Regions from separate parts of the Pseudoxanthomonas sp. LARHCG66 genome, predicted to be linked through region 2. Evidence: predicted binding sites of a transcription regulator. Region 2 holds the regulator's gene; each other region holds the start of a gene.

Region 1 (7,436 bases), on a different contig from region 2:
CGTCGTAGTTCGTATCGAAAACGATCTTGCGAGATCGAGACTTGGTCGAATCATTGAGCACCCCGACTCCGGGGGTACTGGTACCGTCGGTTCGATTCAGTGGGACGTACGATCCTTCCACGCGGGGATTGAGGTTGTAGCACCTGTTCCAGCCACAGGAGTAAACCACTCCCGCGTTGATTCTTTGAGCAAAGAAGTTAGAAATGAGCTCATCTTCATTTCCGCACCCACCAAAGTTATTGGCGGATCCTGGGCAGTACTGCGTTGCCTCGACGGCCTCAAGGAACATGTAGTAAGGCTCGTAGTACTCCAGTGGTGCTTGCGGTTTGACGGCGTAGTATGACCGAATCTGACCGTTCGACAGCTTCTGCAGGCTGCTGTTGTACAGAAACTGGCCAACGTCAGGCACCGCTGCACGCAGCGCAGCTTCTGCAGCACCCAACGAAGTGAAACAGCCTCCAGTACTCGGGCAATAGGTCGCGCCCGGCGTGAATCCACCCGCCGGGTCGTCCACTGCAATCGCCTGCGCACGAACTTCTCCCACCACACCCAGCATCGCGATCACCGCGATGATCGAGAACCCTCTGAACATCCCTATCCCCTCTTCAGCTGCCTTGCAAAAGGTGCGGCGGATGGCCGCCTCGTGAACAAGCCAGAACGCTACACGGTCCCCGCATAACCGGGAAGACGGCAAGTCGGGTAAGTACATTTACGTCCCGCCGGCCCTCTCACAATCAGCATCCGTCTTGATCGATAGCCTCACCCACCCGAGGTCCCGGTCCGGCACTCTCCACACAGCCTGCGGCACCCTAAAGATGCTGCCACGCCCGCCGATACAGCCTGTGACGCCATCCTTGCCAAGACGCTTTCCGACGCCCGCATGACCGAGCCCAGCGACGCCCCTCTGGCCGATCCCGTCAGGTACGACGAAGAAGAAAAGTACTTGGTGCATGGCGAATACGAGATCCGGCAGATCCTGCAGTCGCTGATCGCCAGGCGCGCGCTCGTCAGTGGTTGCGCGATGCCGCGCAACCACACCTTCCCCACCTCCATCATCGAAGTACTGGAGGACGAAGACGGCGTGCTGATTGATGGCAGCGCCTCGGAGACCATCAACCGCAGCATCGAGGAAGCGAGCCACGTCACCTGCGTCTCCCGGCTCGACCGCATCCACGTGCAGTTCAAGCTCCATGACCTGCAACGCGTGCAGAAGGAAGGCCAGGTCGCCTTCTTCGCGCCGCTGCCGGACAGCATCCTGCGCCTGCAGCGTCGCGAGTTCTACCGCCTGCAGGTGCCGGTGACGCAGCCCATGGAGTGCGCCGTCGCCGAGCGTCACCCGGACGGCGAGACCACCTACCGCAACTATCGCGTGCTGGACATCAGCGGCGGCGGCATCGCGCTGGCCGTGCAGGCCGAAGAGCCGACGCTCCGCCCCTACAAGGAATTCCCCGGCAGCCTCCTGCACCTGCCCGACAGCGGCCCGCTGTGCATCCGCCTGATGGTCAAGAGCCTGCATCGCCAGCTCAACCAGAACGGCTCCGAAAGCTGGCGTGCCGGCTGCCAGTTCACCGATCTGCCGCGCGGGGGCGATGCGCTGATCCAGCGCTACATCTTCCGCCTCGAACGCCAGCGCAGCGCCCGCGAACGCGGCGCTGCGTGATCTGCGTCCGCCTTCCGGACGCCTTTCGTCGGTTCTGGCCGACACCCGCTCAACCTCCCCGCGCACGCGCCGATACCTCCCTGTAACGGTCCTGCATACCGGCGTCACGGCCATCCAAGGTCGTGCTTGCACTCGCAGGCATCGCCAAGCCGTACCGTCCAGTCCGCAAGAGGCCAGCATGTCATCCACTCCTTCCCGATCCTCCTCCCGCAGCATCGCCACACGCGTGATGTACGGCACCGCCTTGGTGGCCCTGCTCGCCTTCGGCGTTGCCGCCGCGGCCAGCTACCTGCGCAGCAGCCAGTCCCTGCTGGCCAGTGCGCGGACCACGATGGAAGGGCTGGCGAACCAGGAGGCACAGCGCATCTCGGGCGAACTCACCCGCGCCTTCGACGGTAACGATGCGCTCGCGCATGCATTGCTTGCCCAGCGCGGGGACGACGGCATCAGCCGCAGTGCCGCCAGCGCCATCTTCAAGCGCCAGCTGGAAGCGCACCCGGAATGGGTCGGCGTCGGTACGCTATGGGAACCCGATGCCTTCGACGGCAAGGATGCGGACCACATCGGCGCCGAAGGCCACGACGACACCGGCCGCTTCATGAGCTACTGGGCATGGAGCAATGGCGCCCCGCTGCTGGAAGCCCTGCGCGATTACGAAGTTCCCGGTGCCGGCGACTGGTACCGTCGCCCGCGCGAACTCAAGCGTCCGGTGGTCGCCGAGCCCTACGTCTACAAGATCGCCGGCAAGGACGTGCTGATGACCACGCTGTCCACGCCCATCCTGCAGGACGGCGACTACCTCGGCGTGATGACCGTGGACTTCGCGCTGCAATCGCTGCAGGAGCGCATCGCGAAGCTCACGCCGATGGATGCCGGCTTCGTCCGCCTGCTCACGCCGGCCGGCGTGGTCATCGCGGACAAGGATGCCGCCTCGGTCGGCAAGCCATATGCAGGCGCCCACGCTGCCGACGTCATCAAGCAGGTGGCCGCCGGCAAGCCGGTGTTCCGCGAGGCGACCGATGCCGCGGGTGAAACGGTGATGGAAGCCTACGTGCCGCTGCAGATCGGCGCCGCGCAGGAGCGCTTCGCGCTGGGCGTGGTGGTGCCGCGTGCGGTGCTGATGCGCGAAGCGCGTGCCGTGCTGTGGACGGTGGTCGCAGTGGGTGCGCTGGGTGCTGTGTTGCTGTGCGGCGCCGTGTTCTGGCTGCTGCGTCGCCAGGTCGGTGTGCCGCTGGCCGGCGCCGTGCGCGTGGCCGACGATATCGCAAGCGGCAAGCTGGACAGCCAGATCGATGTCGGTCGCGACGACGAGATCGGCACCCTGATGAAGGCCATGCGCAGCATGCAGGGCAACCTGCGCGAGCGCATCGAGCGCGACGCCGTGGTGGCGAAGGAAAGCCTGCGCATCCGCACCGCACTGGAGGATGTGACAACCAACGTCATGATCGCCGACGCTGACCGCACCATCGTCTATGCCAACCGGCCATTGATGAAGATGCTGGGCGACGTGGAACAGGACCTACGCCGCGACCTGCCCGCCTTCGATGTGCGTACGGTCATCGGCAGCAGCATCGACATCTTCCACAAGAAGCCCGAGCACCAGTCGCGCATGCTGGCCCAGCTGCAAGGCACGCATCGCGCGCAGATCAGCGTGGGCGGCCGCATCATGCAGCTGATCATCAACCCCGTGACCGACGGCGAAGGCCAGCGCATCGGCTACGTGGTCGAGTGGGCCGACCGCACTGCCGAAGTGATGGTGGAACAGGAAGTGACGCGCATCGTGCAGGCGGCGGCACAGGGCGACCTGAGCGGGCGCATCTCCGAGTCGGGCAAGCAGGGCTTCCTGCTGGCGCTGTCGCAACAGTTGAACGGCCTGCTGGTCGCCATCGCGGGCAGCGTGGACTCGGTCTCCGGCGTGCTGCAGTCGCTGTCCAAGGGCGACCTGACCGCGCGGATGGAAGGCGACTTCCACGGCGTGTTCGCCAGCATGCGCGACGATGCCAATGCCACCGTCGCCCAGCTGACCGACATCGTCGGCCGCATCCAGGACGCTTCCACCAGCATCAACACCGCTGCCGGCGAAATCGCGTCCGGCAACAGCGACCTCTCGCGCCGTACCGAGCAGCAGGCCGCCAACCTGGAAGAAACCGCCGCCTCGATGGAGGAACTGACCTCCACCGTGCGCCAGAACGCCGAGTCCGCCCGCCAGGCCAACCAGTTGGCCATCGGCGCCGCAGGTGTCGCCTCGCAGGGCGGTGAGGTGGTCGGTCGCGTGGTCACCACAATGACCGACATCGAACAGTCGTCGAAGAAGATCGCCGAGATCATCTCCGTCATCGACGGCATCGCGTTCCAGACCAACATCCTGGCCTTGAACGCGGCCGTGGAAGCCGCCCGTGCCGGCGAGCAGGGTCGTGGCTTCGCGGTGGTCGCTTCGGAAGTCCGGACGCTGGCCCAGCGCAGCGCCAATGCCGCCAAGGAGATCAAGGGCCTCATCGAAACGTCGGTGGACAAGGTCGCCGAGGGTTCGGCGCTGGTGCACCAGGCCGGCGCGACCATGGGCGAGATCGTGGCCAGCGTGCAGCGCGTGACCGACATCATGGCCGAGATCTCGGCGGCCTCGCAGGAACAGTCGGCCGGCATCGAGCAGGTCAACCAGACCATCACCCAGATGGACGAGACCACCCAGCAGAACGCAGCACTGGTCGAAGAAGCCACCGCCGCTGCCCGCAGCATGGAAGAACAGGCGCAGGCACTGGCCGAGGCCGTGTCCACCTTCCGCCTGGACGGCCATGGCCGTGTCGCGCGGCTGGTGCACGAACGCGTGACCCGCATCGCGGCCGGCACCGCGCCGCGGGGCGTTGCCGAACCGCATCCGTACTGAACCCCTAAAGAAACCCGTCCCGGGGCCGATCTAGGCCATGACCGGTTCCGTCCCGGGAACCCCGACACCTTCACCGGCTGCAACAGGAGCCCGACGAATGAGCGACAAGAAGACCCAGGCCGCGGCGAGCGCGGACGAGTTCCTCAGCTTCACCCTGGGGGACGAGCACTACGGCGTGGACATCCTGAAGGTCCAGGAAATCCGCGGCTACGATTCCGTGACCCGCCTGCCCGATGCCCCGGACTACATCAAGGGCGTCATCAACCTGCGCGGCACCATCGTGCCGGTGATCGACCTGCGCCTGAAGCTGCGCCTGAAGGATGCACGCTACGACGCCTTCACCGTGATGATCGTGCTGAACGTGGAGGACCGCGTGGTCGGCATCGTGGTGGACAGCGTGTCGGACGTGATCGCGCTCAGCGCCGAGCAGATCCGCCCCACGCCTGAATTCGGCGCCAGCGTCGATACCCGCTTCATCTCCGGCATCGGCACCGTCGATGAACGCATGTTGATCCTGCTGGACATCGAGACGCTCATCGACAGCGCCGACCTGGGCCAGCCGCTGCCGGAACAGGCCGCCGCCTGACGCATCGCCCTCGCGGTACGCAACGCGTGCATCCCCGGGGACCGCAGGCCGCAAGGCGTGCGGTCCCTTGCGTTTGCGCGGCCGCCGGCATCCGGACTCCCCGCCTTTCGTCGTAGGGGCGCGAAAAACCACTGAAATTCCGCCGACCCGGGCCGCTATCAACGGTGAGGGCAATCCGCCCCCGCAATCCGCATGCCCAGGCCACCCGGCCTGTCGCCAGAGACCCCGCCATGACGTTCAACGCCAAGATCGCCGCCCTGCTCTCCAACCTGCCGCTGAAGCGCAAGTTCCTCATCCAGACCGCGCTGGTCGCCATCGGCACCATCGCACTGGCCGTGGTGGCGGCGCGCATGCAGTACCTGGATCTCACCGGAACGCGGCAGGCCGGCCTGAAGGCGCAGACCGAGATGGCGCTGGGCGTGATCGAGGGGTATGCGAAGCAGGTGCAGGCCGGCACCCTGGATGAAGCCCAGGCGAAGGAAAGCGCGCTGGCCACGCTCGCCTCGATGCAGGCGAACAAGGGCGTGGACTACTTCTTCGTTACCGACGAAGCACCGACCATGCTGATGCACCCTACTCGTCCCGATCTGATCGGCAAGCCGCTGGACGACGTGCTGAGCCCGGATGGCAAGCGCATCTTCCCCGAGTTCGTCCGCGTGGCGCGCGCAGGCGGTGGCCATGTCGACTACAGCTGGGCCAAGGCGGGCGAGGAAGACCCCGTGCCGAAGACTTCCTATGCGGCGCTGTACCAGCCGTGGGGCTGGGTGATCGGCACCGGCGTCTACATCGACGACACCCAGGCGCAGGCACTGCAGTTCACCTTCATCATGACCATCGCCGGCGGCCTGCTGGTGCTGCTGAGCATGGCGATCGGCTGGGTGATCGGGCAGTCGGTGCTGGAACCGGTGGCGCGCGCCCTCTCCGCCATCCGCGGCGTCTCGCGTGGCGACCTCAGCGTCCGCACGGGCCACCACGGCCGCGACGAAGTGGGCCAGATGCTCAAGGCCACCGACGAAATGGTGCACATGCTGGAACGCTTCTCGCAGGAAACGCACGTGATGATCCGCCTGCACGAAGCCGACGACATCAGCCATCGCATGCCCGAGGATTTCCCCGGTGTGTACGGCGAGCTGGCGGGCGGCATCAACACCATGATGTTCGAGCACCTGGACGCCTTCCGCGATGCCATCGGCATCCTCGAGCGCTACGCCAACGGCGACCTGAGCCAGGATGCGCGCCGCCTTCCGGGCACGCGTGCGTTCCTGCATGAAGCGATGGACGCAGCCAAGCAGAGCCTGCTGGCCATCAATGCCGAGATCAAGCGCCTGGCGCAGGCCGCTGCGGCGGGCGATTTCAGCGCCCGCGGCGACGAGGCGCGCTTCCAGCACGACTTCCGCCAGATGGTGCAGGGCCTGAACGCGATGATGGCGATCAGCGACCGCAACCTGGCCCAGTTGTCCGCGCTGCTGCGTGCGATCGCCGATGGCGACCTGACCGCCCGGATGGAAGGCGACTTCCACGGCGTCTTCGCCACCATGCGCGATGACGCCAACGCCACCGTCGCCCAGCTGACCGAGATCGTCGGCGGCATCCAGATGGCGGCCACCAGCATCAACACGGCGGCCGGTGAGATCGCATCGGGCAACAACGACCTGTCGCGCCGTACCGAACAGCAGGCCGCCAACCTGGAAGAGACCGCCGCCTCGATGGAGGAACTGACCTCCACCGTGCGCCAGAACGCCGAGTCCGCCCGCCAGGCCAACCAGCTGGCCATCGGCGCCGCTGGTGTCGCCTCGCAGGGTGGCGAGGTGGTCGGTCGCGTGGTCACCACGATGACCGACATCGAACAATCGTCGAAGAAGATCGCCGAGATCATCTCGGTCATCGACGGCATCGCGTTCCAGACCAACATCCTGGCCCTGAACGCAGCCGTGGAAGCCGCCCGTGCCGGCGAACAGGGTCGCGGCTTCGCGGTGGTCGCTTCGGAAGTGCGGACGCTGGCCCAGCGCAGCGCCAATGCCGCCAAGGAAATCAAGGGCCTGATCGAGACCTCGGTGGACAAGGTAGCCGATGGCTCCAAGCTGGTGAACCAGGCGGGCGCGACGATGGGCGAGATCGTCGCCAGCGTGCAGCGCGTAACCGACATCATGGCCGAGATCTCGGCCGCCTCGCAGGAACAGTCGGCCGGCATCGAGCAGGTCAACCAGACCATCACCCAGATGGACGAGACCACCCAACAGAACGCCGCACTGGTCGAAGAAGCTACCGCCGCTGCCCGCAGCATGGAAGAACAGGCCGGTGCGCTG
Region 2 (7,436 bases):
CGAGGACAGGCCCGCGCCCTTGAGGATGCTGCCGCCTACCAGGGCGACCAGCGCCAGGATGAGTCCGATGAGGCTGAAGATGTCCATGTGCAGATCTATCGGCCCGGTTCAGGTGGACTTGAGTCGTGAGTCCTGTAGGAGCGACGCAAGTCGCGACCGTGATCACACAGACACCGGGTTGTCATGCCGCGCGTGATCTGGAATCGCGAGCTGTCGCCTGGCGATTGCAGCAGCGACGTTATTTGCGACCGGGTCACACCGCCATCCAGGCGTCATGTTGTGCAGGGCGTGCGGTCGCGACTTGCGTCGCTCCTACAGGGAGCACAATGCGTCACGCCGTCGCGCGCAGGCCGTCCACGTCGAGGATCAGGGCCATGCGGCCGTCGCCGATCAGGGTGGCGCCTGCGTAGCCGGGCAGGCCGCGCACGGCGCGTGGCAGGGGCTTGATGACGACTTCTTCGCGGCCGCGCACCTGATCGACGATCAGGCCGAAGCGTTGTTCGCCCATCTGCAGCACCACGATGGTGAGCAGGGGCGTCATCACCGGGTCCACCTGCAGCCAGTGGCGCAGGTCGACCAGGGGCAAGGTATGGCTCTGGCGATCCAGCACGGCCTGGCCATCGAACCAGCGCAGGCTTTCGGACGGTGCGTGCAGCACTTCCATCACGCGCGCGAGCGGCAGTGCATAGACGGGGTCGCCGGCCTGCACCAGCAGGGTGGGCAGGATCGCCAGGGTCAGCGGCACGCGGATGACGAAACGGCTGCCGCGCCCGATGTCGGAATGGATGGTGATCTGCCCGCTGAGTTCGCGGATGCGCGATTGCACCACGTCCATGCCCACACCGCGGCCTGAGATGTCGGTGACCTCGGCCTTGGTGGAGAAGCCGGGCAGGAAGACCAGCTGCAGGCATTCGTCGTGGGTCAGACGCGCGGCGGCTTCGGGATCGATCAGGCCCTTTTCGAGCGCCTTGGCCCGCAGGCGTTCGGGATCGATGCCGGCGCCGTCGTCGCGGATTTCGATGGTGACGAAGTCGCCTTCCTGCTGCGCCGACAGGCGTACGTGGCCGGCACGCGGCTTGCTGCAGGCTTCGCGCAGGCTGGGCACTTCGACACCGTGGTCGATGGCGTTGCGGACCAGGTGCACCAGCGGATCGGCCAGCGCTTCCACCAGGTTGCGGTCCAGCTCCGTCTCGGCGCCGACCAGTTCCAGGTCCACTTCCTTCTGCAACTGGCGGGCAACGTCGCGCGCGACCTTGGGAAAGCGCGAGAACACCTTGCCCACCGGCTGCATGCGCGTGCGCATCACCGCCGTCTGCAGGCGCGCGGTGGCGATGTCGAGGCTGCTGACGGCGCGGTCCAGTTCTTCGTCGCGGATGCGCGCGCGCAATGTCTTCAGGCGGTTGCGCGACAGCACCAGTTCGCCCACCAGGTTGACGATGGCGTCCAGCCGCTTGGTGTCCACGCGGATGGTCTGTTCGGTTTCGCCACCGGTTTTCGCGGCCGGCTTCGGCGCGGCCGGTTTCGCGGGCGAAGGTGCCGGTCGCGCGACGGGTGCGGGCGCAGCGGCGCGGGTGGGTGCGCCATCACCGTGCAACTGGTCCAGCAAGGCCTCGAACTCGTCGTCGCTGATCAGGTCCGCGCCGGCCGCAGCGGGCGCGGCGCTTGTCGCGGCGGTGGGTTTCGGCGCGGCGGGTGCGGCATCCCCCCGGGTATCGAACTGGTCGATCAGCATCTGCGGGGCGTGTGGCGGGTCTTCGCCGGCACCGATCGCATCCAGCATCTGTTGCAGCCAGTCCAGCGATTGCTGGGCGGCATCGAAGTGTTGCGGTTCCAGCGTCGCCTGGCCGGCGCGCACCAGGCCCAGCGTCTCTTCGGCCGCATGGCACAGGTTGACCATCGGCTGGATGCCGAGGAAGCCGGCGCCGCCCTTCAGGGTGTGGAAGCCGCGGAATACCGCGTTCAGCTGCTCGCTGTCGGAGGGGTCCTGTTCCAGCGTGACCAGTTGCTCGCCCAGCCGGTCGAGGATTTCCTGCGCTTCGATCAGGAAGTCGGCGGCGATTTCAGGGGTGACGGCGGACATGGGCGGGGCAGGTACCGGGACGGGTGATCAGCGGGAGGAATCGAGCAGGTGCAGGGCGTGCGCGTGGCGACGCCGCAGGAAGCGGCCGACCAGAACATCGCAGACCAGCAGCGATCCCACGAACAGCAGGACGAGGGGATGGCAGGAACGGCGGGCGGAAGCGTCGGGCATGGCAGGTCTCCGGTTCCGCTGCGCGTTCGCGGGTGCCTACAGCCCCAGTCCGGAGAGCAGGTCGTCTGCGTCGTTCTGTGAAAACGCGTTGCGGTCCAGACCAGCAACGGCCGGACCGGCCAGATCTGAAGGGTTCTTCTTCTCCGGCGGCGGCAGGCCCAGCGCGCCGAAGCCCTCGTGCACGCGACGGACGATGCCCGCGACGCGACGGATGATCTGGCCGGTGAGGTCCTGGTAGCTCTGCGCCAGGGCCATCTCCGACAGCCCCTTGCCGATGCTGTCCACCAGCGCCGCCTGCTCGGGCGACAGCGCGGTGCCCTTCAGTTGGGTGGCGTAGCCACGGCACTGTTCGGCCAGGTCCAGCGTGGTGTGGCTGGCCTGTTCGGTCATTTCCACCACATGGTCCAGGCGCGCGCAGGCGTCGTCCAGCTCGCCCGGTCCGGTGGGCGGCAGTTCGCCCAGCGTCTGCGCCAGCTCGCGCGCCAGGCGGCCCAGGCCCTGCATCATCGGCTGCGTGCGCCAGGCGGCGATGGCATCCAGTTCGCGGCGCCAGCCGGCTTCGTCGCCCTGTTCCAGGGCATCCAGCGCGTGCTGCAGTTTTTCCACCAGCGCGGCGCGTGCGCCGGCGACATCGGCCACGGCGCTCATCAGGCAGCGGCTCCCAGGCGTTCGAAGATCTTGCCCAGCTTCTCTTCCAGCGTCTGCGCGGTGAACGGCTTGATGATGTAGCCGTTCACGCCGTTCTGCGCCGCCTCGATGATCTGCTCGCGCTTGGCCTCGGCGGTGACCATCAGCACCGGCAGGGTCTTGTAGCGGTCGTCGGCGCGGATGGCCTTCAGCAGCTCGATGCCGGTCATGCCGGGCATGTTCCAGTCGGTGACCACGAACTCGAAGCTGCCCTGGGACAGTGCGGTCAACGCGCTGTTGCCGTCTTCGGCCTCGGCGGTATTGGTATAGCCCAGGTCATTGAGCAGATTCTTGATGATGCGGCGCATGGTGGAAAAGTCGTCCACGATGAGGATGCGCATGTTCTTGTTGGCGGTCACATCGAACTCCAGTAAAGCGTGCCCGGTCAGGGGCTACGGCAAGGCAGGGGCTGCACGCGGCGGCCTACCGGAGCCTTATCGGCAGGCCGTGGGGATTCTTCAGTCGTTGTCTTCCAGGCCGGCGTCGGCCTTCTCGAACACCTGCAGGCGTCCGCGCAGCCGCACCATGGCCTGGCCGTGGATCTGGCAGACGCGCGACTCGCTGACGCCGAGGACGGCGCCGATCTCCTTCAGGTTGAGCTCCTGCTCGTAGTACATGGACAGCACCAGCTGCTCCCGTTCGGGCAGGTGGCCGATGGCCTTGACCAGTTGCTGGCGGAACTCGCTGCGCTCCAAGTGCTGCTGCGGCGAGGGGCCGCCGGTACGCGCGGTGTTGGGTTCGCCATGGTCGTCGATGTGCGATTCCAGGCTCAGCACCTGGCCACGCGCGGCATCTTCCATCAGGCGCAGGTATTCGGGCAGCGGCATTTCCATCGCGCTCGCCACTTCGGTGGCGATGGCGGCACGGCCGGTGCGCTGTTCGATCTCGCGCACGGTGGCGGCCGCCTGGCGGGCGCGACGGTGGACCGAGCGCGGTACCCAGTCGCCGCGGCGGATCTCGTCGATCATCGACCCGCGGATGCGGATGGAGGCGTAGGTCTCGAACGAGGCGCCCTGCTCGGCATCGTAGCTGCGCGAGGCTTCCAGCAGGCCGATCATGCCGGCCTGCACCAGGTCGTCGATCTCCACGCTGGCCGGCAGGCGCGCGGCCAGGTGATGGGCGATGCGGCGGACCAGGTCGGCATGCTGGGTGACGAAATCGTTCGCACTGCTGCGTTGTACGGCGCGGTATTGGGCGGCGGCGGTGTTCATGCGGCGACTCCCCGCTGGATCAGGCGTTCGACGAAGAACTCGACGTTGCCGCGCGCTCCCAGCGGCGGCTGCCAGCGTGCGGTCATGCGCGCGATCTCGGCGATGGCGCGGGCCGATGGGCTGCCCGGATAGGCTTTCACGACGGGCTGCTGGCGCTGCACCGCACGGCGCAGCCAGTCGTCCTGCGGCACCGCGCCGAGGTAGTGCAGGGCGACATCGCCGAGGAAACGCTCGCAGACGCGGGCGAGTTTTTCATACAGCTTCCGGCCCTCGTTGGGGTCGCGGACCATGTTGGCGATGACGTGCACGCGGTCCAGGCCGCGCTCGCGCGCGAGCACCTTGATCAGCGCGTAGGCGTCGGTGATCGAGGCCGGCTCGTCGCAGACCACCACCACGGTGTCCTGCGCGGCCTGGCAGAAGGTCAGCACGCTGTCGGTGATGCCGGCGGCGGTGTCGACCACCATGAAATCCAGCGCCCGCTGCAGTTCGGAGAACACGTTGACCAGGCCCACGTGCTCGGCCGGCGCCAGTTCGGCCATGTGGCGGAAACCCGACGAGGCGGGAACCACCAGCACGCCCTCGGGGCCTTCCAGCAGTACGTCTTCCAGTCCGCAACGTCCTGCGACCAGGTCGGCGAGGGTGAACTTCGGCGACAACCCGAGCAGCACGTCCACGTTGGCCAGGCCCAGGTCGGCGTCCATCAGCAGCGTGCGCTTGCCCATTTCGGCCAGCGACACGGCCAGGTTGACCGACACGTTGGTCTTGCCCACGCCGCCCTTGCCACCGGTGATGGCGATGACGCGCACGGGATGGAATGCGCCGGCGGCCGGCGGCGTGCTGCGGGGATTGGTCTGCAGCAGGTGGTCAGGCGACATGGGTGGCCTCGGTCGAGCAGGGTTCGTCGGCTTCGCGGCGCAGCTGGTCCAGCCGCAGCACGAGGTGGGCGCTGTTGGCGCGGTGGAGATCGTGGGGAACGCGCTGGCCGTCGGTTACCCAGGTCATCGGCAGCTGGTGGTCCACGACTACCGACAGGGCGCTGCCCAGGCGGCCTGTCTCGTCCAGCTTGGTCAGCACCACGCCTTGCGGCTGCACGCTGCTGAAGCGGCGGACGACCTCGTCCAGGTCGGAGAAGTGCGAGTTGGCCGGCAGGCACAGCAGGGTCTTCACCTGGCCCGATGCGCGCAGCCAGTTGAGCTGGCCCACCAGGTTGCGGTCGCGCTGGCCCAGGCCGGCGGTATCGATCAGTACCAGCTTGTAGTCGCGCAGGCGCTCCAGCAGCAGTGCGAGGGCCTGTGCGCTGTCGGCCTCGTGCACGGCGATGCCGAGCTGGCGGCCGTAGCCGTGCAGTTGCTCGCGACCGCCGACCCGCACGGTGTCGGTGGTGATCAGCGCCACGTCGCGTGCGTTGTAGCGCTGCGCGAAGCAGGCGGCGAGCTTGGCGATGGTGGTGGTCTTGCCCGCGCCGGTGGGGCCCACCAGCGCGATGACGCCGCCGGTTTCCAGCAGGTCGGTGTCGACCACCGGCAGCTTCTTCGACAGCAGGCCCAGCATCAGGCCACGGCCGCGGTGCAATTCGGTGTCGGCGGGAATCTGCAGGGCGATGTCGCGGGTGATGCCGGCGTCGAAGCCGTAGTCTTCCATCAGTTCCATCGCCTGCATCCGCACCGGCGAACCGCGCAGGCGTTCGTCGGTGAGGCGGTGCATCTCGCGCTCGATCATCTCGCGCATGGCGGACAGTTCGCCGCGCATCTGCACCAGCTGCTCGTCGCTCTCGCGGGCGTGCGTGGCGTTGTCGGTGACGACGGTCAGCGTCGGTACGGTGACGGCAGCGGGCGCCGGTACCGGTGCGATCACCGGTGCACGCGTGGCGTGCAGCGCGACGACCGGCGCAGGCTCGGGTTCCGGCAGCGACACCGGCGGCGCGATCGAGGGCAGCAGCGCATCCAGATCGAGCGTGTCATCGGCGTCGGCGCGCGGCGCGGGCTGACGGCGCGGCGGTGCTGCGGGTTCGCTCGCGGCGACCGGCTCGTTGGCGGGAGCGGCCGGCAGGCAGGCGGCCAGCTTGGCGGCGAAGGATTCGGGTTCGATCAGCAGCGGCGCGATGTCGCGGACGACCGGCGCCGGAATCTCGCCGGTGATCGGCGCGGGCGTGGCGGCCACCGGCGCGCGTGGCGCTGCGACGGGCGCTGCCGGCGGTGCGATCGACGCGGGTGCGGCGACGGCCGGCTTGGCGGTCCCGGCACGCGGGGCAGCGGGGACAGCCGGCTGGCGGCGGGCGAAGTAGCTGGCGGCGGCTTCGGCCGGTGACAGGGCCGGAGCGTTCGCGGTCGGTGCCTGCGGCGCCGGGTCGAGCAGCGGATGCAGCGGCGCAGGGGGCGTGGCCGGGCGCATCGCTTCCAGCGTGCGCTGCACCAGCGCTTCGTCGTAATTGCTGGCAGCAACGATCTCGATGCCATCCTCGGTCACCCGGTTGGACAGGATCACCGCGTCCGGGCCGTGTTCCTGCCGGACCATCGCGAAGGCGGTGCGCATGTCGGGGGCGACGAAGCGTTTGATTTTCATGGCGTGCTATCCGGTTCGATGTCGCGTCGGGTTCTGCTGCTTCCGGTCTCAGCTGATCGTGCCGACCAGCTTCAACCGCTTGTCCTCGGGAACCTCGCTGTAGGCCAGCACCGACAGCGAGGGGACGCTGTGGCGGACCAGGCGGGCGAGGGCGGCGCGGACCGAACCCGGTACCAGCACCACCGCAGGCTCGCTGCGGGCTTCCTGCTTGTTCACCACGTCGGCGAGGCTCTGGTGCAGGCGTTCCGCCAGTCCCGGTTCCAGCGCCGCGCCGGTTCCCTGGGTACTGTCCTGCAAGACGCGTTCCAGATTCGGCGCCAAGGTATAGACGGGCAGTTCCGGCGCCATGCCGGAGATTTCCTGCACGATGAAGCGGCCCAGCGAGGTGCGTACCGCAGCGGTGAGCGCGGCGGGATCGCTGTTCTGCGGGGCGAACTCGACCAGCGCCTCGACGATGCGGCGCAGCTGGCGGATCGGCACGCGCTCGATCAGCAGGTTCTGCAGCACGCGCACCACGGTGGCCAGCGGCAGCGCCTTCGGGGTGAGGTCCTCGACCAGCTTCGGCGCGCTGCGGCCCAGCTGGGACAGCAGCTGCTGCACTTCCTCGTGGCCCAGCAACTCCGGCGCGTGTTCGCGCACCAGGTGCGAGAGGTGGGTGGCCATCACGGTGGCCGGATCGACCACGGTATAGCCCAGCGATTCGGCGGTGGCTTTCTGGTGCGACT
Region 3 (7,436 bases), on a different contig from region 2:
GTTCTGGGGCACCTGGTTGGCCTGGGCCAGCATGGCCGTACCGGCCTGCTGCAGGATCTGGGTGCGGGTCAGTTCGGCGGTTTCCTTGGCGAAGTCGGTGTCGCGGATGCGGCTGCGCGAGGCGGCCAGGTTTTCCGAGCTGGTCTGCAGGTTGGCGACCACCGAGGTGAAGCGGTTCTGCACCGCACCCAGGTCGGCGCGCGCGCTGTTGACCGAGGTCAGGGCAGCGTCGACGATTTCCAGGGCCTTCTGCGCGCCTTCGAACGTGGTGATGTCCAGGTCCTTGGCGAACTGTGCGGTGCCGGCCGTGGCCGCCGTGGTCGCGGCCGTCAGGCCCGAGCCGGTGACCGTGCCGCCCACGACCAGGTCGGTGTCGGCCTTGACCGAGGTCAGGGTGACCTGGTCGGCGTCGACCGAGGCGTACACGCCGGTCTCGCCCAGCTTGGCGTTGATGGCAGCGGCCAGACCCTTGGCGATGTCCTCACCGCTCGTGCCGTTCGTGTACTCGACGTCCGCGATGGTCACACCGTTGATGGTCAGGTCGGCGATGCTGCCGTCGGCGGCGGCATCGGCGATGGCCGCGCTGGTGACGTCGGCGGCGAACTTCACGTTGCCCAGTGCATCGGCCTGTGCATCGACAACCTTGTCGATCGCGATGGCCTGCGACGCATTGGCACCGACCTGAAACAGCTGGCTGGTGAACGAACCGTCCAGCAGCTTGGTGCCGTTGAAATCGGCCTGCTTGGCGACGCGGTCGATTTCGGAGGTCAGCTGCTTGACTTCGGCATTCAGCGCAGCGCGGTCGGACGAAGAGTTGGTCGCGTTGGCCGACTGCACCGACAGCTCACGGATGCGCTGCAGGTTGTTGCCGATTTCGGTCAGCGAACCTTCGGCGACCTGGGCCAGCGAGATGCCGTCGTTGGCATTGCGCACGGCAACGTCCAGGCCACGGATCTGGGTGCTGAAGCGTTCGGAGATGGCCAGACCGGCGGCGTCGTCCTTGGCGCTGTTGATGCGCAGGCCGGACGAAAGACGCTGGATGGTGGTGGCCAGTGAAGCCCCGCTGCTGCTCAGATTGCGCTGCGCGTTCAGCGAGATGGTGTTGGTGTTGATGACCTGTGCCATGAGTTCTACTCCTTAGGCGTTTTCTGCACGGGGGAAAAGTTTTCCAACGATCCCCGCCGTGCCGCCGGGGATACCTGGTTCAGCGTTGCAACAAGCTCATTACGTTCTGCGGCACCTGGTTGGCCTGGGCCAGCATGGCCGTACCGGCCTGCTGCAGGATCTGGGTGCGGGTCAGTTCGGCGGTTTCCTTGGCGAAGTCGGTGTCGCGGATGCGGCTGCGCGAAGCGGCCAGGTTTTCCGAGCTGGTCCGCAGGTTGGCGACCACCGAGGTGAAGCGGTTCTGGATCGCGCCGAGGTCGGCGCGCGAGCCGTTCACGGCCGTCAGCGCCTTGTCGACGATTTCCAGGGCCTGCTGGGCGCCGGCGAAATCCGAGATGTCCAGGTCGGACACGAACTTCGGCACTTCGCTGGTGGCGACGGCCGTCGCGGTGTACGTGCCGCCCGTGATGGCGACGCCGAAGGCCGCGAAGTCGCCGTTGGCGTCCACGCTGGTCTTGACCGAGGTCAGCTCCAGGCCGGTGCCGGCGGCATCGACGTTGGCGTAGATGCCGGTTTCGCCGAGCTTGCCGTTGATATGGGCGGCCAGCGCCTTGGCCGCGGCTTCGTTGGTGGCGGCGACCGAACCGGCGCTCTTGACGGTCAGGTCGTCGAAGGCGACGGCATTGCCGGCGCTGTCGGTGAGGGTAAGGCCGCTGATGGTGATGTCCGCCGTGGCGGAAGCCGCGGCCGTGATGGCCAGCGTGCCGCTGTCGAACTGCGAACCGCCCAGGGTCAGGGCGCGGGCATCGACCACCTTGTCGATGGCGATCGCCTGGCCGGCGTTGGCGCCGACCTGGAACAGCTGGCTGGTGAACGAGCCGTCCAGCAGCTTGGTGCCGTTGAAGTCGGCCTGCTTGGCGACGCGGTCGATTTCGGAGGTCAGCTGCTTGACTTCGGCATTCAGTGCCGCGCGGTCGGAGCTGGAGTTGCTGGCGTTGGCCGACTGCACGGCCAGTTCGCGGATGCGCTGCAGGTTGTTGCCGATTTCGGTCAGCGAGCCTTCGGCGACCTGGGCCAGCGAGATGCCGTCGTTGGCATTGCGCACGGCGACGTCGAGGCCGCGGATCTGGGTGCTGAAGCGTTCGGAGATGGCCAGACCGGCGGCGTCGTCCTTCGCACTGTTGATGCGCAGGCCCGACGACAGGCGCTGGATGGTGGTGGCCAATGAAGCGCCGCTGGTGCTCAGGTTGCGCTGAGCGTTGAGCGACATCGTGTTCGTGTTGATTACCTGTGCCATGTTCGTCTCCTCTTATTTGGATTCACGGCGTTGAAGGGAAAAGACGCTGCCGATTTGTTTTGTGGTGGCTAGTCGTCTTCGTGTTGCGAAATGAATAACGGCGCTGCCGAAAAAACCTTTAGGGCAGGCGCGAAAAAATGTGTTAGGCCACGTAATCGCGCGGGAAAACCAGCGGTTTCCGGGGGGCGCGAAGTGGCCTAAAGAACGGGTGCGCGATGCCGCTAAGCGGCGGCACGGCAGGGACGGTGTGATCGGGGTGCGCCGCTGCGCGGCGCGGCGGCGCCGGCCTCAGGGCTGCGGCGTGCGCCAGGCGTCGGCGGGATCGGCCAGCAGCAATACGCCGGGCATGCGGTATTCGCAGCCGATCAATGTGCGTTGCCTGAGACCGGGGTGTTCGCCGGGATAGATCACCAGGGCATGGAAATCATCGAGGGCGCCGGACAGGGGCGCATCGCGGCTGTCTTCCAGCGCGCGTTCCAGCTGCGCCGCCGCCTGCTCGATGGAGTCATCCACCAGCAGCAGGACGCGGTTGTCGGTGATGACGACGGCATCGCTGTGATGCCCCCACGCCTGCACGGGTTCGGCCAGGCGGTAAAGATCCATCATCGGCGCGCTGAATTGACGCTCGGTCTGGGTGAATTCCGTCGGACGCTCGCGGCGGAGCCGTTGCAACAGGGTGGCGAGATCGCCATTGGCCGTGCGGCAGGTGAGGGCATCGAGCAAGGTATCGGACGGTGCGCCGGCCGCAACGGGCGAGGGCGCGGGTGGCACGTCGGTAACCGACTGTGCTGACACGACAGGCACGCCAGCCAGCCACAGCGCGGCCAGCACGAAGAAAACCGTCTTACTCGATCTGCGCATTCGCGTGGGCAGCATCCAGCGCTTCCATGGCGTCGCGCGGCTTGAGCTTGCCGGCTTTCTCGAACGAGGCCGCCGCGGCGTCTTCCTTCTTGTCGCCGTGAAGCAGCAGCAACACGTTCGCGTATTCCACGTGCGCGATGGGCGAATCCGGTGTCAGCTTGAGCGCGGTCCTGATATGCGACTCGGCTTCACTTGCCTTGGCACCGTAGGTCAGGCCGCCGATCATCGCGCCGATCTTGTCGATGATCTCGGCGTGGTACAGCGCCAGCGCGGTATGCGCTTCGGCATGCTTGGGATCCAGTTCCAGCGTGGCGTCCAGTGCGGTGCGGACCTTGCCCGCGATGCCCTGCTTGAGCGCCTTGGCGATGCTCAGGCCCTGGCTGTAGCGGCCGAGCGCGAAGGCGTGCCGGTAATGACTGTTGGCTTCCCCGGGCAGCGCCTTGATGGCGGCTTCGGCCAGTTTCGCGGCCTGTTCGAAGCGCTTGAGTTGCTCGGATTCGTCTTCCACCAGATAGGTGGCATGGATGCCCAGCGCCTTGACCGCGACCGAAGCGCCCAGCGGGCCCAGGGCTTCACCGGCCTCATACGCGGCCTGGAAGTCACCGCGATGGAACGCGCGCCACGCATCCTGCAGGCGCTGCGCGAGGTCGGCGGGTTCGATGCCTTTGGCTGCCTTGCCTGCGGCGGCGATCAACGCCTTGGCGCGCTTTTCGTCGGGGTAGGGCTCCTGGTCGCCGGCATGCAGCGCCGGCCACGCCTTCTTCAATGCATCGCCCGTATAGGCGTAGCCCTTGGCGTCATGCGGAAACGCAGCCCACTTCGAAGACTTTCCTGCCATTGGTCGTCCCTCCCAGGATGCGGGGAGCATCGCCGCGAACGCGGTCGTCAGGCAACCCCTACGCATTCCGTCGCGCGAGCGGCCAATAGTGTGATTGCTCGACGCCGGCAGGACAGCATCGCGTCATGGAAGCCGGCCATCGTGGTCGGCATGTGGACTGCCCCCATGGCCGCCAGGAAGACCACCCGCAAGACCCCCGAACCCACCCTCCGCCACGTCTGGCTTGCCGGACTGGGCCTGATCGCCGTCGCGCGCCGTGAAGCCGTCGCGGCCGCCACCGATGCCGCTGGCCGGTTGCAGGCGGCGCGCGAACACGCCGGGAGCTTCGCCGGCCAGGCGCAGCGCGACGTCCTTGACCGCCTGGCCGAAGTGCGTGAACAAGGCGAAGCCCGCGTGGGCCGGTTCAGTGCCGAGGTGGAAACCCGCCTGGAACCGGTGCTGACCAAGCTGGGCCTTAAGCAGCCCGCCCGGAAGGCCGCGCCCCGCGCCCGCAAGAAGCCGGCTGCCAAGCGCGCCCGCGCCACACCCGTCCGCAAGCCGGTGGCCAAGCGGCCGGTGCGTCGCAGCCGGGCCTGACGGCCCACGGACGCAACGCGTCCCGAACGCCCCGGTTCCCGGGGCGTCCTGTCATGCGGGCCCGATCAGAGATGCGCGGTGATGGCGGGTTCGGAGAACCAGTCGTTGTCGCGGCCGTTGGCGTAGCGGATCGGGACCTGCGCCAGCGCGGCCGGCTCCACGTCATCCAGGCAGGCCAGGTTCACCGAGTAGTAGCGGCCGCCGAGGACTTCCAGCTCGCCCCGGCCGAACGACTTCACGCCGCAGTGCCGGCAGAATAGATGTTCGGCCACGCCGCTGCCGAAGGGGTAGCGGGTCAGCGCCTCTTCGCCCTGCCGCAGGCGGAAAGCGTCCGGTCGGACCACCGTGCCCCAGTAGCGCGTCTTGGTACAGATCGAGCAGTTGCAACGGCCACTGCCGGCGGCCAGGTCGAGGTCGACTTCGTAGCGCACGGCGCCGCAATGGCAGCTGCCCTGGTAGGTCTGCACGGTCATGGGGTTTCCTTCCGGCGGGAGAGAGCTTCCAGTCTGGCGGACATCGAGGACAGAATCAGTCCTCAATGGGCGGCATACTGCGCCCATGCTCAGCACATCGAACCGCCTGCTCCGCCTGCTGTCGCTGCTCCAGTCGCGCCGTCACTGGACGGGCGCGGAACTGAGCCAGCGGCTGGAAATCGACCGCCGCACGCTGCGCCGCGACGTGGAGCGCCTGCGCGAGCTCGGGTATCCCATCGATGCGTCGCCAGGCCTGGGCGGCGGCTACCGGCTGGGTTCCGGCGCGACCATGCCGCCCGTGCTGCTGGAGGATGACGAGGCCGTAGCCGTGGCGGTGGCACTGCGCACGGCGGCGGCCAGCGTGGGCCGGATGGAGGACACCGCGCTGCGGCTGCTGTCCAAGCTGGACCAGTGGTTGCCGGCGCGGTTGCGCAAGCGCGCCAGTGCCCTGTATTCGGTCACGCTGTCGCTCGCCGGCGGTGCGCCCACGTCCGATGTGGACGCGCTGCTGCGCATCGCCGGTGCCTGCCGCGACGGCTTCCGCCTGCGCATGCAGTACCGCGACCGCACGCAGCGAGCCAGCGAGCGCCTGATCGAACCGCTGCGTCTGGTGCATACCGGCAGCCGCTGGTACCTGGTGGCTTGGGATCTGAAACGCGAGGACTGGCGGACGTTCCGCGTGGACCGCGTGCAGGCGCTGCACGATACCGGCACCCAGTTCCCGCCGCGCGAGTTTCCCGGCGACGTGGCGGACTACGTCGCGAAATCGATCACCCAGCCGTTCACCCGCTTCCAGGTGAGGCTGCGGCTGCCGGGGTCGGTGGAAGAGCAGGCGACACGGGTGCCCACCTGGTGCGGGATCCTGGAAGCCGGCGATGCACACCACTGCGTGCTGGAGCTGGGCGCCGAATCCGTCGAGGCGCTGCTCGCGCTGCTGGCGCTGGTGGGGCCGGAGTTCGAGATGCTGGATGATCGCGGCCTGCTGCCGGAACTGCGTGCGGCGTCGGCGCGGCTGGGCGATGCGCTGGCGGCGGCCTGATTCCCGGCTTCGCCGACGCAATGGTAGGAGGGGCTTCAGCCCCGACGCCTTTCCCACGGTCCTCGTTAATCCGACTGCACAGCGCCGGGGCTGAAGCCCCTCCTACAGGCAAGCACGCTAGTTGGTATAGGCCTGCGTCAGCGTGTTCAGGTGCACGCGTTCCGCGTCGCGCAGGAACGGTGCCACCAGCATCATCACCTGCACGATGCCCTGGCGGATGGCGGCCTGTTCGTCCTTCTCGCCACGCGTCGACGCGTAGTTCAGCCAGAAGGTGGAGATGACCAGCACGTTGGTGGCGGTGGCGGCCAGTTCCGCGGCCGACGCCCGCATCACGCCGGCCTGGCCCATGCCGCGCATCACCGCGTGCGCGCTGTCGTCGGCCCGCTTGAGAATGCGGGCGAAGCGCATGCGCAGCCGCCGGTTGCGGCTCAGGATCTCCACCAGGTCCCGATACAGGAAGCGGTAGTCCCAGATGCACTCGAACACCAGGTGCAACTGCAGCCAGATGTCCTCGAGCCCCGGCAGCCGGTCGGTGGGAGGCGTCAGCGCAGCATCCATCCGCTCTTCGTACCGCGCGAAGAGCTGCTCGATGATGTCGTCCTTGTTGCGGAAGTGGTAGTACAGATTGCCCGGGCTGATCTCCAGCTCGTCGGCGATGTGATTGGTGGTGACATGCGGCTCGCCCTGCGTGTTGAACATCGCGAGGGCGGCGTCGAGGATGCGCTGGCGGGTATCGCGCGCCACGTCGGGCTTCAGGCCAGCAGCTTCTTCACCAGGTCCACGTACTTCTTCTGTGCGTCTTCCTGCGCCGTGCCCTTGAGCTTGGCCCAGGCTTCGTACTTGGCGGTACCGACGAAATCGAAGAAACCCGGCTTGTCACCCTTCACATCACCTTCCGCGCCTTGTTTGTAAAGGCCGTAAAGCCGCAGCAACGTATCGTTGTCCGGGCGCTCGGACAGCGTCTGGATGTCCTTGGATGCCTGGTCGAACGCGCTCTTGAGGTCTGCCATGGATGATCCCTCCCATTGATCCAGGCCATCACACCACGGGTGGTGGAAGCGGTCAATGCGTGACGGGATTGTCGAATCTGGGCGGCTCTGGCAAGTTAGGCCGCAGGGCAGTCGGAGGGGCTCGCCCATACAACTTGAGGATAGGGGTCGTCATGAGCTATTTCGTCACGGGCGCCACAGGATTCATTGGCCGTTACCTGGTCGGCAATCTCCTCAAGCGCAGCGGGACGGTCCACGT

Evidence for each region. Region 2 encodes FliA, which starts transcription of late flagellar genes. Its sites were predicted from a motif close to TAAAGTTTNNCNNNCNNNGGCCGATAA; they were not measured.
Region 1: ACIPRS_RS18695 (methyl-accepting chemotaxis protein) is a predicted target of FliA. The motif match lies at 5,263-5,289, and genes of this name have one in related genera.
Region 3: ACIPRS_RS16090 (flagellin) is a predicted target of FliA. The motif match lies at 2,496-2,522, and genes of this name have one in related genera.

The regions. Positions count from the first base shown of each region.
Region 1 covers NZ_JBIXJW010000011.1:10,421-17,856, forward strand. The annotation lists gene ACIPRS_RS18675 (RHS repeat-associated core domain-containing protein) at 1-592, opposite strand, end outside; gene ACIPRS_RS18680 (flagellar brake protein) at 881-1,660, shown strand; gene ACIPRS_RS18685 (methyl-accepting chemotaxis protein) at 1,839-4,544, shown strand; gene ACIPRS_RS18690 (chemotaxis protein CheW) at 4,642-5,130, shown strand; gene ACIPRS_RS18695 (methyl-accepting chemotaxis protein) at 5,361-7,436, shown strand, end outside.
Region 2 covers NZ_JBIXJW010000010.1:31,899-39,334, reverse strand. The annotation lists gene ACIPRS_RS18605 (flagellar motor protein) at 1-87, opposite strand, end outside; gene ACIPRS_RS18600 (chemotaxis protein CheA) at 332-2,080, opposite strand; gene ACIPRS_RS18595 (hypothetical protein) at 2,108-2,251, opposite strand; gene ACIPRS_RS18590 (protein phosphatase CheZ) at 2,288-2,899, opposite strand; gene ACIPRS_RS18585 (chemotaxis response regulator CheY) at 2,899-3,279, opposite strand; gene ACIPRS_RS18580 (RNA polymerase sigma factor FliA) at 3,397-4,149, opposite strand; partial or broken gene ACIPRS_RS18575 (MinD/ParA family protein) at 4,146-4,958, opposite strand; gene flhF (flagellar biosynthesis protein FlhF) at 5,014-6,711, opposite strand; gene flhA (flagellar biosynthesis protein FlhA) at 6,760-7,436, opposite strand, start outside.
Region 3 covers NZ_JBIXJW010000005.1:238,777-246,212, reverse strand. The annotation lists gene ACIPRS_RS16095 (flagellin) at 1-1,125, opposite strand, end outside; gene ACIPRS_RS16090 (flagellin) at 1,205-2,401, opposite strand; gene ACIPRS_RS16085 (hypothetical protein) at 2,690-3,262, opposite strand; gene ACIPRS_RS16080 (hypothetical protein) at 3,246-4,100, opposite strand; gene ACIPRS_RS16075 (hypothetical protein) at 4,266-4,676, shown strand; gene ACIPRS_RS16070 (GFA family protein) at 4,742-5,149, opposite strand; partial or broken gene ACIPRS_RS16065 (helix-turn-helix transcriptional regulator) at 5,148-5,837, shown strand; gene ACIPRS_RS16060 (DUF6053 domain-containing protein) at 5,932-6,300, opposite strand; gene ACIPRS_RS16055 (DUF6053 domain-containing protein) at 6,209-6,469, shown strand; partial or broken gene ACIPRS_RS16050 (TetR/AcrR family transcriptional regulator) at 6,351-6,932, opposite strand; gene ACIPRS_RS16045 (acyl-CoA-binding protein) at 6,941-7,198, opposite strand; gene ACIPRS_RS16040 (SDR family oxidoreductase) at 7,351-7,436, shown strand, end outside.